DNA from 2 places in the Shewanella maritima genome. Region 2 is predicted to be linked to the other one. Evidence: riboswitches for the same ligand, from Rfam matches in the RefSeq annotation. Region 2 holds a riboswitch; the other holds the start of a gene.
What was found. A riboswitch is a leader RNA that binds a small molecule or an ion and turns the genes downstream of it on or off. The one in region 2 is predicted to bind cobalamin.
Positions count from the first base shown of each region.

Region 1: it holds a riboswitch for cobalamin, as region 2 does, so the genes downstream of both, EXU30_RS04640 (TonB-dependent receptor) here and EXU30_RS15155 (ABC transporter ATP-binding protein) in region 2, are expected to answer to the same signal.

Region 1 covers NZ_CP036200.1:1,101,800-1,109,403, reverse strand. The annotation lists gene EXU30_RS04650 (peptidase U32 family protein) at 1-261, shown strand, start outside; gene EXU30_RS04645 (hypothetical protein) at 534-1,223, shown strand; cobalamin riboswitch at 1,470-1,680, shown strand; gene EXU30_RS04640 (TonB-dependent receptor) at 1,821-3,788, shown strand; gene EXU30_RS04635 (HDOD domain-containing protein) at 3,934-4,674, shown strand; gene EXU30_RS04630 (LysR family transcriptional regulator) at 4,718-5,620, opposite strand; gene metE (5-methyltetrahydropteroyltriglutamate--homocysteine S-methyltransferase) at 5,772-7,604, shown strand, end outside.
Region 2 covers NZ_CP036200.1:3,573,781-3,581,384, reverse strand. The annotation lists gene EXU30_RS15170 (adenosylcobinamide-GDP ribazoletransferase) at 1-587, opposite strand, end outside; gene cobT (nicotinate-nucleotide--dimethylbenzimidazole phosphoribosyltransferase) at 659-1,708, opposite strand; gene EXU30_RS15160 (FecCD family ABC transporter permease) at 1,760-2,869, opposite strand; gene EXU30_RS15155 (ABC transporter ATP-binding protein) at 2,863-3,720, opposite strand; cobalamin riboswitch at 3,793-3,958, opposite strand; gene EXU30_RS15150 (histidine phosphatase family protein) at 4,219-4,920, opposite strand; gene metH (methionine synthase) at 5,146-7,604, shown strand, end outside.

The DNA.
Region 1 (7,604 bases), 2.2 Mb from region 2:
AAAGCCCGTAGCTTTTATGAGCAGCATGGTGTGATTCAAATTGAAGACACCTATGAGAAAAATAAGATCCTCACCGATGCGCCGTTGATGGTGACTAAGCATTGCTTACGATATAGCTTTAATTTATGTCCGAAAGAAGTAGAAGGCATTAAAGCTGAGCCAATGCACCTAGATATTGGCAAAGACAAGCTTAAATTAGTGTTTGACTGCCAGAAGTGTGAAATGATGATTGTTGGCTCGAATCAACTAGTTAAGCGTTAGTTATCGTTAAAACGATAAATGGGTTAAAAGAAAAAGCCGAATATGCCGCATCAGTGCTGCTCATATTCGGCTTTTTTGATTTTTGCTGTTGGCAACCGCTACAACTAAAGGTCATAAATTCTGCTAATATGGTGTTAAATAAAACAATTTTTATCCAATCCTGTTATTGATAGGATATACTGTTTAGATATTGGACTATCTTTTAGATAAACAATTGCACCTTACGCGCAGCATCCTTTGCGCCAAGTGAGCAATGATTTAGGGCATGGACGATGAATAAACCGACTCAGCTAGCACTGATAGGAGGGCTTATATTATTAAGCACTCCGCTTGTGGTGAGCGCGGTTGATAAGTCTGTGCCAGTTAATCAAGCCCCTCAACAATCCCATGTTTTACCTGCCATCGGCTCTGGCGAGCAAGAAGACTTAGGCATGCCGCAAAACGTGCAGCAGCTAACTAAGTTCGCTAAGCAGTTCGGCTTTTTACCGCCGCAAGATTGGAAGCTGGCGTTTCATGAAATCTTAGGTGATATGTTTATGGCTGAGTTTATTCCTGCTAACGAATCACTTAACGACTGGAGCGGCATGGTGTGTATGCAAGGCTTTAAAGGTTTAGCGAATGACGTTGACCCAGAGCGCTTTTTAGACACCATGGCAGATAAATACCGCGACCATTGCGAAGGCGAGATTATTTATCACAAGCTTGGTGGTTCAAAAGTTGATGACTTAACCGCAGTGCATGGCATTCTTGGCTGCACTGTCATGCCAAATATTCATCACGCCACACCATTTGCGCCGCAAACCTTTTTAACCAAGCTAAAAGGTGAGATAGGCTACTTTACTGTGGTTAGCGGCAGCGAAGATATGTACCTGATCCACAAGTCGATGCGCACCAAAACCTTCACCGTTGAGAATGCGCCCATCACAGTTGAAAACTACCGCGAGTTTATGGCAAAGGATTAATTTCTTTGCTCGCTATACTCTCAACTCACTTTCCTCATTCTTTCATTTACTCCCTATTTCATCCGCAGCCTAACATGAGTCAAGCTCATCATCAGCTATTATCTACAACAGTTTCAGCGGCTTTACAGCAACTCTGCTCCGTCCTAAATGAAATATTCTCTTTTCAGTCGTTTATCGCTCCCGCTGGGGCTGCAACTTGTATATAATCACGCCTCATTCGCATACTGGATGGTATGCGAGTGCAAATGATGATCAATCTTTTGTGGTGCCGATAGTGACAAACACTATTGGATAATCGGGAAAACAGTGTGAACCTGTTACTGCCCCCGCAACGGTGAATGGTGAGAATGTTGGGCGCGGCATTACTTAATGTGCAGCGTTAAAACCGACATTTGTATATCGCTGCAAAGCGATATAGAACCTAAGTCCGGAGACCGGCCCTAAAGATGATTTCGAAGATTTCGGTGGGCAGATCTCGAAGTGTGATATTCAAGTTATTCTCGGTGAAGCTGCTTGCTTATTAACACCTATAAGAAACAACTTGGCTATGTATGACGGCATTCCTGCCCCATTTTTCCTTTTAGGAGTTAAAGGTAAATGGGTACTAAACCAACATTAACTGCATTGGCTATCAGTGCATTCTTTAGCATTTCTTCCGCTCAAGCTGCTGATGAGCAATTAACGGCTTCAAGCGGCGCAAATGACCAAGACATCGAAAAGATCGTGGTCATTGGTCGCAGTGAGCAAACCCCAATTAATATGGCTGCCAATGTGACGGTAATTGACGCTGCAGAGATTGAAATGAGCGGCGCAACTACCATTGAGTCTTTACTGCGCAACCAGGCGGGTATTCAAATTTCTGATAGCAACAGCGGCCCAGTATTTTCAATGCGCGGCTTTGGTTCATCAGGTGCGGCAAATAACACACTCATTTTAGTTGATGGCCGTCGTTTGAATAACATCGATATTTCTGCGCCAACAATTGGTGCTATTCCAGTTAACTTAATTGAACGTGTTGAAGTGCTTTCAGGTAGTGCTGGTGTGCTTTACGGTGATCAGGCTGTTGGCGGCGTTATCAATATTGTGACCCGTGCACCACAAGCCAGTGGCGGTGGTATTGAGCTTTCTGGCGGTAGCTTTAATACGTTAGAAGCTAAAGGTGATATCGCTGGTGAGATTAACGATAACTGGCGCTACTTTTTAGCGGGTAGTCAAAAGAATTCAGACAATTACCGTAAGAATAACGAGAGTAAAACCGCTTCTATTTTAGGTCGTTTGCAATACGCTGATGACGTGCAGGACTTCTTTGTTGAGGCCAACTACTATGATAACCATCGTTTGCTTGCTGGCGCGATTAGTGAAGATGAGTTCAACAAGGACCCACGTCATTCAAATAATGACAGCAGCAAATATACCCATGAAATGACCAACTCAACGCGTTTGGGTTATGTGCGTCAACTCTCTGAGCAGTGGGCAATTGATACAGGTGTTAGTTATACAGATACTTTGACCACAAGCTTTAACTGGTCAGCTAGTCGTAACAAACGCAGCCAATTCGCCTTTTTACCTAAAGCTGTTGGTACTTACCAGTTGGATCAGGGTGAAATGACCATTGTTGCTGGTGCAGACATTCTTAGCGGCAAGGCTGACTTTTCTTCTATGGGGCGTAGCAATACCCAAACTCAGTTAAGTGGCTATGTCCATGCAACCGTGCCATTAACGAGCAGTGTGTCTTACGTTGTGGGTGGCCGTTATGCGAAAGCAAAAGACGATTTAGTCGACCAAGCGGTTTATCCTGCAGGTGTTGATCTAGACCAGTCAGCTCATGCATTTGAGCTAGGTTTGAACTATCGTCCAACTGAGTCACAACGCTTATATGTGCGCGCAGATGATAACTTCCGTTTTGCTAAGGTTGATGAGCAAGCTTATACACCTAAAGGCGTGGTTGGTCTAAAACCTCAGGTTGGTCGCTCGTATGAAGCCGGTTGGGACTTTGCAAGCGGTGCCAACGCGATTAGCATCAACGCTTACCGTTTAGACCTTGAAGATGAAATCATCTTTGATCCAAGTGCTGAAAAGCCTGAGGGTGGTAACTTCAACGGCGCTAACGTTAACGCGGAAGCTTCGCGTCGTTACGGCGTACATGCAAAATACGAAGTTAGTTTCGCCAAAGCTTGGTTGTGGGGTATCGAGTATAACTATATCGATGCTGAGTTTACCGAAGGCGTTAACAAAGGCAAAAAGCTGTCTTGGGTTGCTGAGCATTCAGGTCGCAGCTTTATTAACTACGATATCACTGACAACCTACAAACCTTTTTAGAGGCGAGCTATACCGGCGATCGCTTCATGCAGGGCGACAATGCCAATGTTGGGAACAAGATTGATAGTTACCTGCTGACTAACCTTGCAGTTAACTATAACCGTGGTGACTGGAAAGCTAGCCTACGTGTCGATAACCTGTTCGATAAACAGTATGTTAGCTCTGGTTATTTCTCAACTTGGGGTAATGGTTACTACTCAGGTACTGGGCGTGAAATTCGTTTAACCGCAGGCTACCGTTTCTAATAAATTTGATAGAGACAGCATTGAAGATAATAGCCAGCACACTATGCTGGCTTTTTTTGTATTCTTTGGTGCTGATAGCTTGACCTAGGGCTCACTTCTATGGATAAATTCCAAGGTAAAAATAATAACAAGGTGCTGGATAAATATGACGTCATTAGAGCGTGAAGTGTTCGATCAGGTACGAGCTATCATTAGCAATGAAGAGCAAGTGTTAGGTCGCCGAGACATTCTCACTCCGCTAAAAAAAGCCTTAATCAATGAAGCTGATATTCGTGTGGTTATCGATACAGTATCGGCCGACCCCGCGTTAGCTGCGCACTTACTTATTCGCGCCAATTCAGCTCAAGCCGCAGGCGCTGTGCAATCAAAAAATCGCAGTGTGAAAGATGCGCTTATCCGTTTAGGGCAGGTGAATATTTATCGCTACGCTTTTGCGTTTTATTTAAAAGAGCGACTTGATGCTTTAGTTGAGCCATACCGTAAGTTAGTACACGGTTATTGGCAGCTAACTGAGGATATTGCCAGCTCTGCTTTAGAGTTAATTAAGCAAGATGTTGATGCAGGCAAGCAGGTCAATATTGATGTTGACGAAGTGCAAACCCTGGCGCTATTTAGTGTGTTTGGCCAGGTGATCACTTTAACTGCGTTTGCTTATTTAAATGCCAATGCTGAGCCGCCGCTGTCACTGCGAATCGTAAAGTCGATAATTGATAAGCAACAAAAATCGTTGTCATTAGATGCGTTTGAAAATTTAGGCTTAGATGACGATTTAAAGCAGGAGTTTATGGTTGCCCATAACCTCGCACAAACCACAAACCCTAATTCGGCAGGGCTTGTGCTAAGGCGAGTATTGGCCAAGAGACAACTGCTGATTAACCCTTTGTAAGCGAGCAGTTGCTTTATAAGTGAGCTGTTCCTGTAAAGCGGTATTAATTCATGCGCTGTAGTTTTAGCCCTTCCTGAGCGACTAGCTCAAACCATTTATGGATGAGGTTGGTGTTGGTTGTGTTGCGACGATACGCACCAAACAGCGGCCTCTTCAATCCTTCACTGCCTAGTTTTAGCGCTTTCAAGCTCAAGCCTTGACCCTCATTCATAGACCAGTTCGGCAAAGTCGTCACGCCGTCATTACAGGCGACACGTTGCAGCAGCATAGGTGTGAGCTCACATTGCTTTTGCACTCCAGGTTCAACACCTGCTGGCTCCAAAAAGTGTTTGTATAAATCAAGTTTAGTTAGCGGCACTGGATAGCTAATAATGGCTTGCTGGCCTAAGTCGCTTGGCGCAACCACAGATTTTGCAGCAAGTGGATGCTCGGTCGAAACCAGAAGTTTAACTTCAAAGTCGAATAGATGTTGATACGACACCGTGTGCCCCGGCACAGGGTCTGAAGTCAATACAATATCCAGCTCACCAGACTGCAGCGCATTGAGCGAGTCAAATGCATAGCGGCTAGAAATATCGATTTGTGCCTGTGGAAATTGAGCTTTGAACTCTTCAATGACAGGCATTAGCCAGCGAAAGCAGCTATGACACTCGATGCCCAGTTTAAAGCTTTGGGCTTCTCCCTCTAGGCCGCGTTTCAGATCAGACTCAGTTTCGATCACTTTCGGCAGAATTTCTTCGGCAAGATCGAGCAAGCGCGCACCTTCATGGGTAAAGGCTAACGGTTTGCTTTTACGAACAAAAATCGCAGAGTTAATGCGAGTTTCCAGTTCCTTAATTTGATGTGACAAGGCAGATTGAGTTACAAAGCGCTTCTTTGCTGCGCCCGCTAAACTGCCGCTCTCTTTTAACGCCATTAAAGTGCGAAGGTGTCTTAGCTCTATCATTTTGTCCCCACATGAAATCTGTTCACGTTGCCATTGAAATCAATTCGATTGATTGCATTCAGACTAACACAATAAACTTCTAGACGTCCAGACGCCTGTGTAATTTTTTTACATATAGGCAACAATTACTGCTGTGTTAGGAGAAAAGGGTATGAAAATTACAAACTTAGGATTTCCAAGGATTGGTCGTGATCGCGAGTTAAAGTTCGCTTTAGAGCAATATTGGCGCGGAGAGATTGATCAGGCGCAGTTAGAAGCTCAAGCGCTAACCCTTAAGCAAACTCACTGGCAATGGCAGGCTGACGCCGGTATCGAGTTTATTCCGGTTGGCGACTTTGCATACTATGACCATGTTTTAACGTTAAGCGCGATGCTCAATGTTATTCCGGCGCGCCATCGCCAACTCAATGCAGACGGCACTGCAGCAAAGATTACCCTAGACACTTTGTTCAATATTGCCCGAGGCGCTGAGGTGAATGGCGAGCAAGCAAGTGCGAGCGCAATGAAGAAGTTTTTTAATACTAACTATCATTATCAAGTACCTGAATTAGAACAAGATCAGGTGTTTGAGTTGGCATTTGAACAGATCTTTGAAGAGGTAGAGCAGGCTAAAGCCTGCGGTCATCAGCCAAAACCTGTGTTACTTGGCCCGGTGAGCTTTTTAGCCTTGTCTCAAGCAAAAGGCGAGTTCGACAAGCTGCAACTATTGACGAAATTACTGCCAGTTTATGAAATTATATTACAGCGATTTGCAGAGCAAGGTGTGACTTGGGTGCAGTTTGATGAGCCTATACTCGCTAGCGAGCTGAGTCAGAGCTGGCAGCAGGCGATTAGCCAAACTTATCAGTATTTTGCTGATAGCAAGCCCTCGTCTATTAAAGTCTTACTCGCTAGTTATTATGGTGACATTCAGCACCATGCCCAGCTTGTAAATCAACTGCCGGTTGAAGGTCTGCATATTGACCTGATTGCGGGCAACCAGACTGCAGCGGCGTTTTTACCAACGCTTGAACAGCAAAAAGTGCTGTCGCTGGGGGTCATTAACGGTCGCAACGTGTGGGCAGCAGATATTGACGATATTGCTGAGCAAGTACAAAGCTTAATCAATGATTATGATGAGCAAATCTGGCTGGCGCCATCTTGTTCGTTGCTACATAGCCCAGTGGATCTTGATGCTGAGACTGAGCTTAATGATGAGCTTAAACTGCAGCTGGCGTTTGCCAAGCAAAAACTCAATGAGCTAACTGAACTGGGGCATCTTGTTACCCATCCACAAAGTGAGCGCAGCCAACATATACGTAGCCTTTGTGCCAAACGTAAGCAAGCACGTAGTGCAAGGCGTAACGAGGCCGTCTATCAACGTCTTGATAATCTCACTGAGCAAGATTTTGAGCGCGGCAGTGCGTACAAGCAGCGCCAAGTTGCACAAGCCAATGCGTTAAAACTGCCAAGTTTGCCTATTACAACGATTGGTTCATTCCCGCAAACTGCTGCGATTCGAGGTCTGCGCCGCCGCTGGCGTCAAGGCGAGCTTGCTGAGCTTGATTATCAACAACATATAAAAGCGGTGATTAAAGACACCATTGAACGTCAGTCGAGTATTGGCATTGATGTGCTGGTTCATGGTGAGTCAGAGCGTAACGACATGGTGGAGTATTTTGGCGAGCAGCTCGAAGGTTTTGCCTTTACGCAAAAAGGTTGGGTACAAAGCTATGGTTCACGTTGTGTTAAACCGCCGCTCATCTATGGTGATGTTAGCCGCGCGAAACCAATGACGCTAGATTGGACAACCTATGCTCAAAGCCTAACTGACAAGCCAGTGAAAGGTATGTTGACTGGACCTGTTACCATTTTACATTGGTCGTTTGCCCGCGAAGATATTGAGCGCGAGGTGATTGCTAACCAAATTGGACTGGCGATACGAGATGAGGTTGTAGACCTTGAACAAGCTGGGATAGGTATTATTCAAATTGATGAGCCAGCC
Region 2 (7,604 bases):
AGCAATAGAATCATTAAGTCATTAATGTGCTGCTCGTTAGCCAGCGGCTTCACTTTACTGACATCAATATCTTGCACATAGTTTTCGGTAAATATCATGCTCGACGCCAGCACACGGCTAAGCGTATGCGCAACAACTAATGCGCTACAAGCCACCCATGGGCTGTATAGTGCCAGCTCAATCAACAACTGCCATTTAAGCGCCAGTGTCAGCACTAGCGCTAACGCGCCATAGGTACCAAGGCGCGAGTCTTTCATAATGTTGAGCTTGTCTTCTAGTGTCCAACCGCCACCAAAACCGTCGGCGGTGTCGGCTAAACCATCTTCATGAAAACCGCCAGTGATCAGCACACTGGCGATCATCGACAGCATTACCGCAACGCCGATAGGTAACACTAGCTGAGCCAGATAAAACACCAGTGCAGAGAGTGCGCCCACCAGCAAACCAACCATGCCAAAGTAACGACTGGCGCGATTCAAATTATCATCGCCATAATCGACCCACTTAGGCACAGGGATGCGAGTGAAAAAGCTAAGCGCAACTAACAACAGATTTAGCTGACTTGCACTCACGCTCGGCTTTTCCATCTATAACACTTCCCTTTTAAGTCATAAACTGATCAAATTAATTGAGGCTTAAAGTGACCGCGAAAAAACGACTAAACCACATCTTCAACACCAGCTGCGGCAAAGCTTGCCATGTCGTTATAAAAGTTAATTGCAGCTTGAACCAGTGGCAGCGCTAACGCCGCACCCGTGCCCTCACCTAAACGCATATCTAAATCTAGCAGTGGCTCAGCTTTTAAGTGCTCAAGCATGATTCTGTGTCCTTGCTCATTAGATTTATGAGCAAAGATTAAGTAATCGCGCGCATCTGGGTGCAGTTTAACCGCAGCAATCGCTGCCGCTGTGGCAATAAAGCCATCGATAATCACCATCATTTTACGGTCTGCAGCCGCCATAATAGCGCCAGTCATTTGCACAATTTCAAAACCGCCTAAGTGCGCCAAAATGTGGATAGGAGATACAAGCTTACTGCGGTGCAGTTTCAGCGCCTCGTTAATTAGGGCAGATTTACGCTCAAAGGTTTTATCATCAATACCTGTGCCGCGACCAACACAGCGGCTTACATCTAGCTCCAATAACGCTGCCATCATTGCCGTTGCCGCAGAGGTGTTACCTATGCCCATTTCACCTAACGCAATGAGGTTTGAGCCAGATAAATGATGACGCTCAACCACTTCTTCTGCGTAACCAAAGCCGTGACGAACTTGATCAATACTCATCGCAGGCGCTTGGTGAATGGCGTTGGTACCTTCACCTAATCTATGCTGAGTGACACCGCGATAGTTATCCAATGGTTTCGCGATACCGCAATCAATCACTTCAAGGTTAAAGCCCATTTGCTTGCTAAACACGTTAATCGCTGCGCCGCCAGCAACAAAGTTTTGCACCATTTGTCTGGTGACATCAATCGGCGCAATCGACACGCCAAACTTGGCAATGCCATGGTCGCCAGCAAATACCAACATGCCGGGTTGGGTGATTTCCAACTTTTTACATTCAGAATCTTTGCTGAGCTGCACTCTAGCAATTTGCGCAGCTAGCGGCTCTAATTTACCCAAAGCGCCTAACGGCTTGGTTTTTTGATTAATGGTGAGAGCGATTTGCTCATCAAACTTGCGACTAACCGGATCTACTGCAAACATCTTGACTCCGAAGTACAAAATCTAATAACGCCGGGCACTGAACTCAGTGAGTTAACGACGGCGACGTAAAATTAATAAGAAAAATACACTACCAATGGCTGAGGTAATAATCCCCACCGGCAGTTCCTGATTCGCTAGGATGCATCTAGCGACCACATCAACCCAAACTAAAAATAATCCGCCAAACAAGGCAGTAAGTAATAATGGCGACCGCCCAGGTAGGCACAAGCGTATAGTATGCGGGATCATCAAGCCAACAAATCCGATGCCTCCGCAGCTTGCCACCAGCACCGCAGTGATTAGAGAACAAAGTAACAACATGCTTAAACGCAAACGCGCCACATTAACACCCAGCGTGTGCGCAGACTCATCGCCCGCCTGCAGCGCCATAATTTGTCGTTTAAATGCTAAAATCACCAGCAAGCCGCCAACCACCACCAGCGTGGGCAATAGCAAGCCGCTCCAACTGGCTTTGGCAAAACTGCCTAAGGTCCAAAACAGTACCGACGCTGCCGCTTGCGGGTCTGAAAAATACAACACTAGTGTGGTAAGTGCGCTAAACATGAATGAGGTGGCAACGCCCGACAACAACATGCGCTCAATTTGCGCATGTAATCCACTGCCGGATAAAGCCAGCACCAGCAGCACCGACAAGCTAGCGCCTATAAATGCACCGATTGGCAAGCTTAACTGCGCAAGCGGGTTATCTTGCCATTGGGCGAGCAATGAATAGTCAAACCACTGCCCAAATAAGCTAAATACCACCACAGCGCCAAATGATGCGCCAGCACTTATGCCAAATAAATAAGGGTCGGCCAGTGGGTTGCGAGTCACGGTTTGCAGCACACTGCCCGCAATGGCAAGGCCAGCGCCTGCCACAAACGCCAGAATAACCCGAGGAAAACGAAGCTCAAAAACGATGCGCTCAACTAATGGGGATACAGACTCACTACCTGAACCTGCAGCGCCCGAAAAAGTAGCGCCGAAAACTTTAGCGCCTAAGCCAGTTACAATATCGCTAAAGCCAATATTGGCTGCGCCAAAGCTGGCTGCCAGTATCGGGGTAATCATCAGCATGATGCCAGTTAACACACAAGCGAGATAGTAGCGCTGCGTCTGTTTATCTACCTGCGCTATTGGTTTAGTTAACCGCCCTAGCATTGCGCAGACTCCTTTGACCCAAACTCCGAGTCCAGTTGAGAATATTTGCTATAGCTAGGAGTATTAAGCTCGCTTGAACCTTGGTAACCATAGAAATAAGTAATCAATGGGCTTTGGTTTTGTGGATGCTCACCTACCTGGCAGCACACACCAAATACATCACCAATGCGAGATTCGGTCAGTACCGTTTTAGGCTCTCCATGGGCAACCACTTTGCCTTGATGCAACATAACTAACTCATCACACAAGGCGCTTGCGAGGTTTAAGTCATGAATTGAGGCAATCACGGTAATGCCTAGACTTTTTACCAGCTCAAGAATTTGAATTTGATAGCGCACATCTAAGTGGTTAGTCGGTTCATCTAGCACCAAAATTTGTGGCTGCTGCACTATGGCGCGGGCAATGAGCACTCGTTGTTTCTCACCACCTGAAAGCGCATTGAACATCTGCAAGGCTTTATCGCGCAGCCCTACCTGCTCAATCGCATCACTCACTTGCTGTTTATCTTCTTTGGTAAGCCTTGCCATTAACCCTTTGTGCGGAGTCAGCCCCATCGTCACTAGCTGAGTAACAGTTAACTCCACATGGGCTGGGGTATCTTGTTGCACCACAGCAACATTGAGGGCTAATGACTGCGACGAGTATTCCTCAATCGGTTTGCCTAACAAGGTAATGTCACCGCTATCTGGGGTGATGTAGCGGTATAAGCAGCGCAGCAAGCTAGATTTACCCGCACCATTCGGGCCGATAACGCCGAGCATCTTGCCTTTATCAAGACACAAACTCACATCATCAAGAATAAGCTGTTTACCCACCGTCCAACTCACGGCGGATACAGAAATGGCTGTCATAAACTACTCCGCTGAGTAACCCGCTCAGCATCAATTAGGTAAACTGGATTTGATTTATCCTGCAGGACATCTGCAAGACATCGGCATAGGTATCTGACTTAGGCGGCTTGTTTCACTAACTTCACTCACTTCAAAGGTGAAGTTAAACAATAACCACCATCACAGTTGCGGGTACAGTTCGGGATTGCCCGATTCCCTGATGCCAAATCAAAATGAATTTAAATATGGGTTAACCGTCAAGGCAAGAGCATGACTGCTCTAACCATCGGAGCACACGAACTTTGATAGCGCAAGACGCCGTAAAATCGTCCCCTATCTTTACATTATGGGCTCCACTTTAGCATCCCTGCTAAAGAGGCTTGCTACCTCAAAGCTCATATACTCCCAATACACATGAATAACAGGTGCGATAGACATTCACAATTGAGGTCAACCTTCATATAACGCTTTGATTATCGCTTAACTTAAGCGACTCTCCAATAGCCGTTACAAAATCCTTTATATTTCAGGCCAGTTCAAACAAAACTGACAGTTATCAATATCATCGCCCTCGACATACACATCCAAACTTAACAGCGCAGCATAAGGCAGTTTAAAGTGACTGAACATTGAGGCTGTTTGCCCCGTACTTAATACATGTGCCAGCAAGGCTTTTATCACCCCGCCGTGAGTCACTATTAGCGCGCTAGGCACAAATGCCTCTGTTTCCCCACTGTGATTAACATGAGTGTTGGAGCTCATATTGGCACTAATATTGGTATCAGGTTCAATCTGCGCCACCTGATTAATCACAGGCTCTAATGCTAGCAACACCCGCTGCTGAAAACTCAATAAAGACTCACCATTTTCTGGAGTATGTTGCTCATCCCATGGATCGCACCAGTAGGCTTGCATTTGTTCATCATAGTCTTGATAAAGCTGCTCGAAAGATTGCCCATCCCACACGCCAAAGTCGATTTCTTCTAGCCCTTCAACCAGCTGACATTCAAGGGATTTTTCCTTTGCGTACCCCTGACTCCAATTGGCGCAGCGCTGCAGCGATGAGCTAAACACTCTATCAACGCTTGGCTCAATGCGTGATGCTGCGCGGCTCATTTGTGCTTGTCCAGCATCAGATAACGCGACATCAACCTTACCACGCAGAATTTGTCCGCCCTCACATTCACCGTGGCGCAATAACCACAACTTAATAATTTTCATAAAACCGCCTTGCTCTATTCTAAGCAACTCGCTTATTATGGACGTCTATACGTATAAAAGTCTAAAACTCCGAACTGCTAGACTCAACTAGTTTAGTTATTTAAATCATTAAATACCCATAAATAGTTAGTTAACTAGCGACATTGTGGTAATAAATAATACTCAGCACAATGCTACACGCGGATGATAAACGACAGTAAAAGCTTACTTAGAGGTACCTTAGTAATGGATAAAGCGCGTTCCCATAGCCAAACCCTACAGCAAATAGAGCAATTGCTAGAGCAGCGCACGCTGTTTTTAGATGGCGCTATGGGTACCATGATCCAGGACTACAAGCTTGAAGAAGCTGACTTTAGAGGTGAGCGTTTTAAAGACTGGCACTGCGATGTCAAAGGCAACAATGACATGCTGGTGTTAACCCAGCCAAATATCATCAAGCAAATCCACCGCGAATATCTGCTCGCAGGTTGTGACATTCTTGAGACCAATACCTTCAATGCGACCACCATCGCCATGGCCGACTACGATATGCAAGCGCAGTCAGCCGAAATTAACTTTGAAGGTGCGCGCCTTGCCCGTGAAGCCGCAGATGAAGTAGAGGCCGAGACAGGTCGTCGCTGTTTTGTTGCCGGTGTGCTTGGCCCAACTAACCGTACTTGCTCTATCAGTCCAGATGTAAATGACCCAGGCTTTCGTAATATCCACTTTGATGACCTTGTCGCTGCCTACACTGAGTCTACTCAAGCGCTAATCGATGGCGGCGCTGACATCATTCTGGTTGAAACCATTTTCGATACCCTAAACGCAAAAGCGGCGCTATTTGCCATCGAGTCAGTATTTGACAATATTGGTGAGCGCTTGCCAGTGATGATTTCAGGCACGATTACCGATGCGTCAGGCCGCACTTTAACCGGGCAAACCACCGAGGGGTTTTACAACTCGTTAAGGCACATCAAGCCTTTATCTATCGGTCTTAACTGCGCCCTAGGCCCAAAAGAGCTGCGCCCTTACATCGAAGAACTTGCACGTATTTCTGAGTGCTACGTGTCCGCGCATCCTAATGCGGGTCTACCAAATGAGTTTGGTGGCTACGATGAAACGCCTGAAGAAATGGCTGAGGTGATTGGCGAGTGGGCTCAAGCTGGCATGCTTAATATTGTCGGCGGCTGCTGTGGTAGTACGCCTGCCCACATTAGCGCGATAAAACAAACCGTTGAGCAATTTAAGCCGCGCAAGCTGCCAGATATTCCGGTGGCCTGTCGTTTATCGGGTTTAGAGCCGCTGACCATTGATTCAGACTCACTATTCGTAAATGTGGGTGAGCGCGCCAACGTGACTGGCTCAGCTAAGTTTTTGCGCCTTATTAAAGAAGAAAAGTTTGAAGAAGCGCTGGATGTAGTGCGCGAGCAGGTTGAAAACGGCGCGCAGATCATCGACGTCAATATGGATGAGGGCATGCTTGATGGCGTCGCCAACATGCAAAAGTTCTTAAACCTTATCGCCTCTGAGCCAGATATCTCCCGCGTGCCGATTATGATCGACTCATCTAAGTGGGAAGTGATTGAAGCTGGCCTTAAGTGCGTTCAGGGCAAGTCCATTGTTAACTCCATCTCGATGAAAGAAGGCGAGCAAGCCTTTATCGAGCAAGCTACGCTGGTTAAACGCTATGGCGCAGCTGCCATTGTGATGGCATTTGATGAAGATGGTCAGGCAGATACCCGCGAGCGTAAAACCGAGATTTGTACTCGCGCCTATCACTTACTGGTAGATGTGGTTGGCTTCCCGCCTGAAGACATTATTTTCGACCCAAATATTTTCGCGATTGCCACAGGTATTGACGAGCACGACAACTATGCTGTCGATTTTATTGAAGCGATTAAAGACATAAAAGCCACCCTGCCCCACGCCATGATCTCAGGCGGCGTGTCGAATGTGTCATTCTCGTTCCGTGGTAATAACTTGGTGCGTGAAGCCATTCACGCGGTGTTCTTATACCATGCGATTAAAGTCGGCATGGACATGGGTATTGTTAACGCCGGTCAGTTAGCGATTTATGATGACATCGACCCAGAGTTAAAAGAGAAAGTTGAGAACGTGGTGCTTAACCTTCCATGCCCAGTTGAAGGCACCAGCAATACTGAAATTTTATTGGACGTAGCAGAGAAGTTCCGCGGCGACGGCAAACAAGCAGGTAAAAAAGAAGACCTAGCTTGGCGTGAGCTACCTGTTGCAGAGCGCTTATCTCACGCCCTGGTAAAAGGCATTACCGAGTACATTGACCAAGACACCGAAGAAGCGCGCCTACAAGCCTCAAGACCACTGGATGTCATTGAAGGGCCGTTGATGGACGGCATGAACGTGGTGGGTGACTTATTCGGCGCAGGTAAAATGTTCCTGCCGCAAGTGGTGAAATCAGCTAGGGTAATGAAAAAAGCGGTTGCCTACCTCAACCCATTTATTGAAGCCGAAAAAGTCGAAGGACAGTCCAACGGCAAGGTGTTGATGGTGACCGTAAAAGGCGATGTTCACGACATTGGCAAAAACATTGTTGGCGTCGTGCTGGCGTGTAACGGTTATGAGGTCATTGACCTTGGGGTAATGGTGCCGGTTGAAAAAATCATTGAAGTCGCCAAAACCGAGAACGTCGATATTATTGGTATGTCGGGGCTAATCACTCCAAGTCT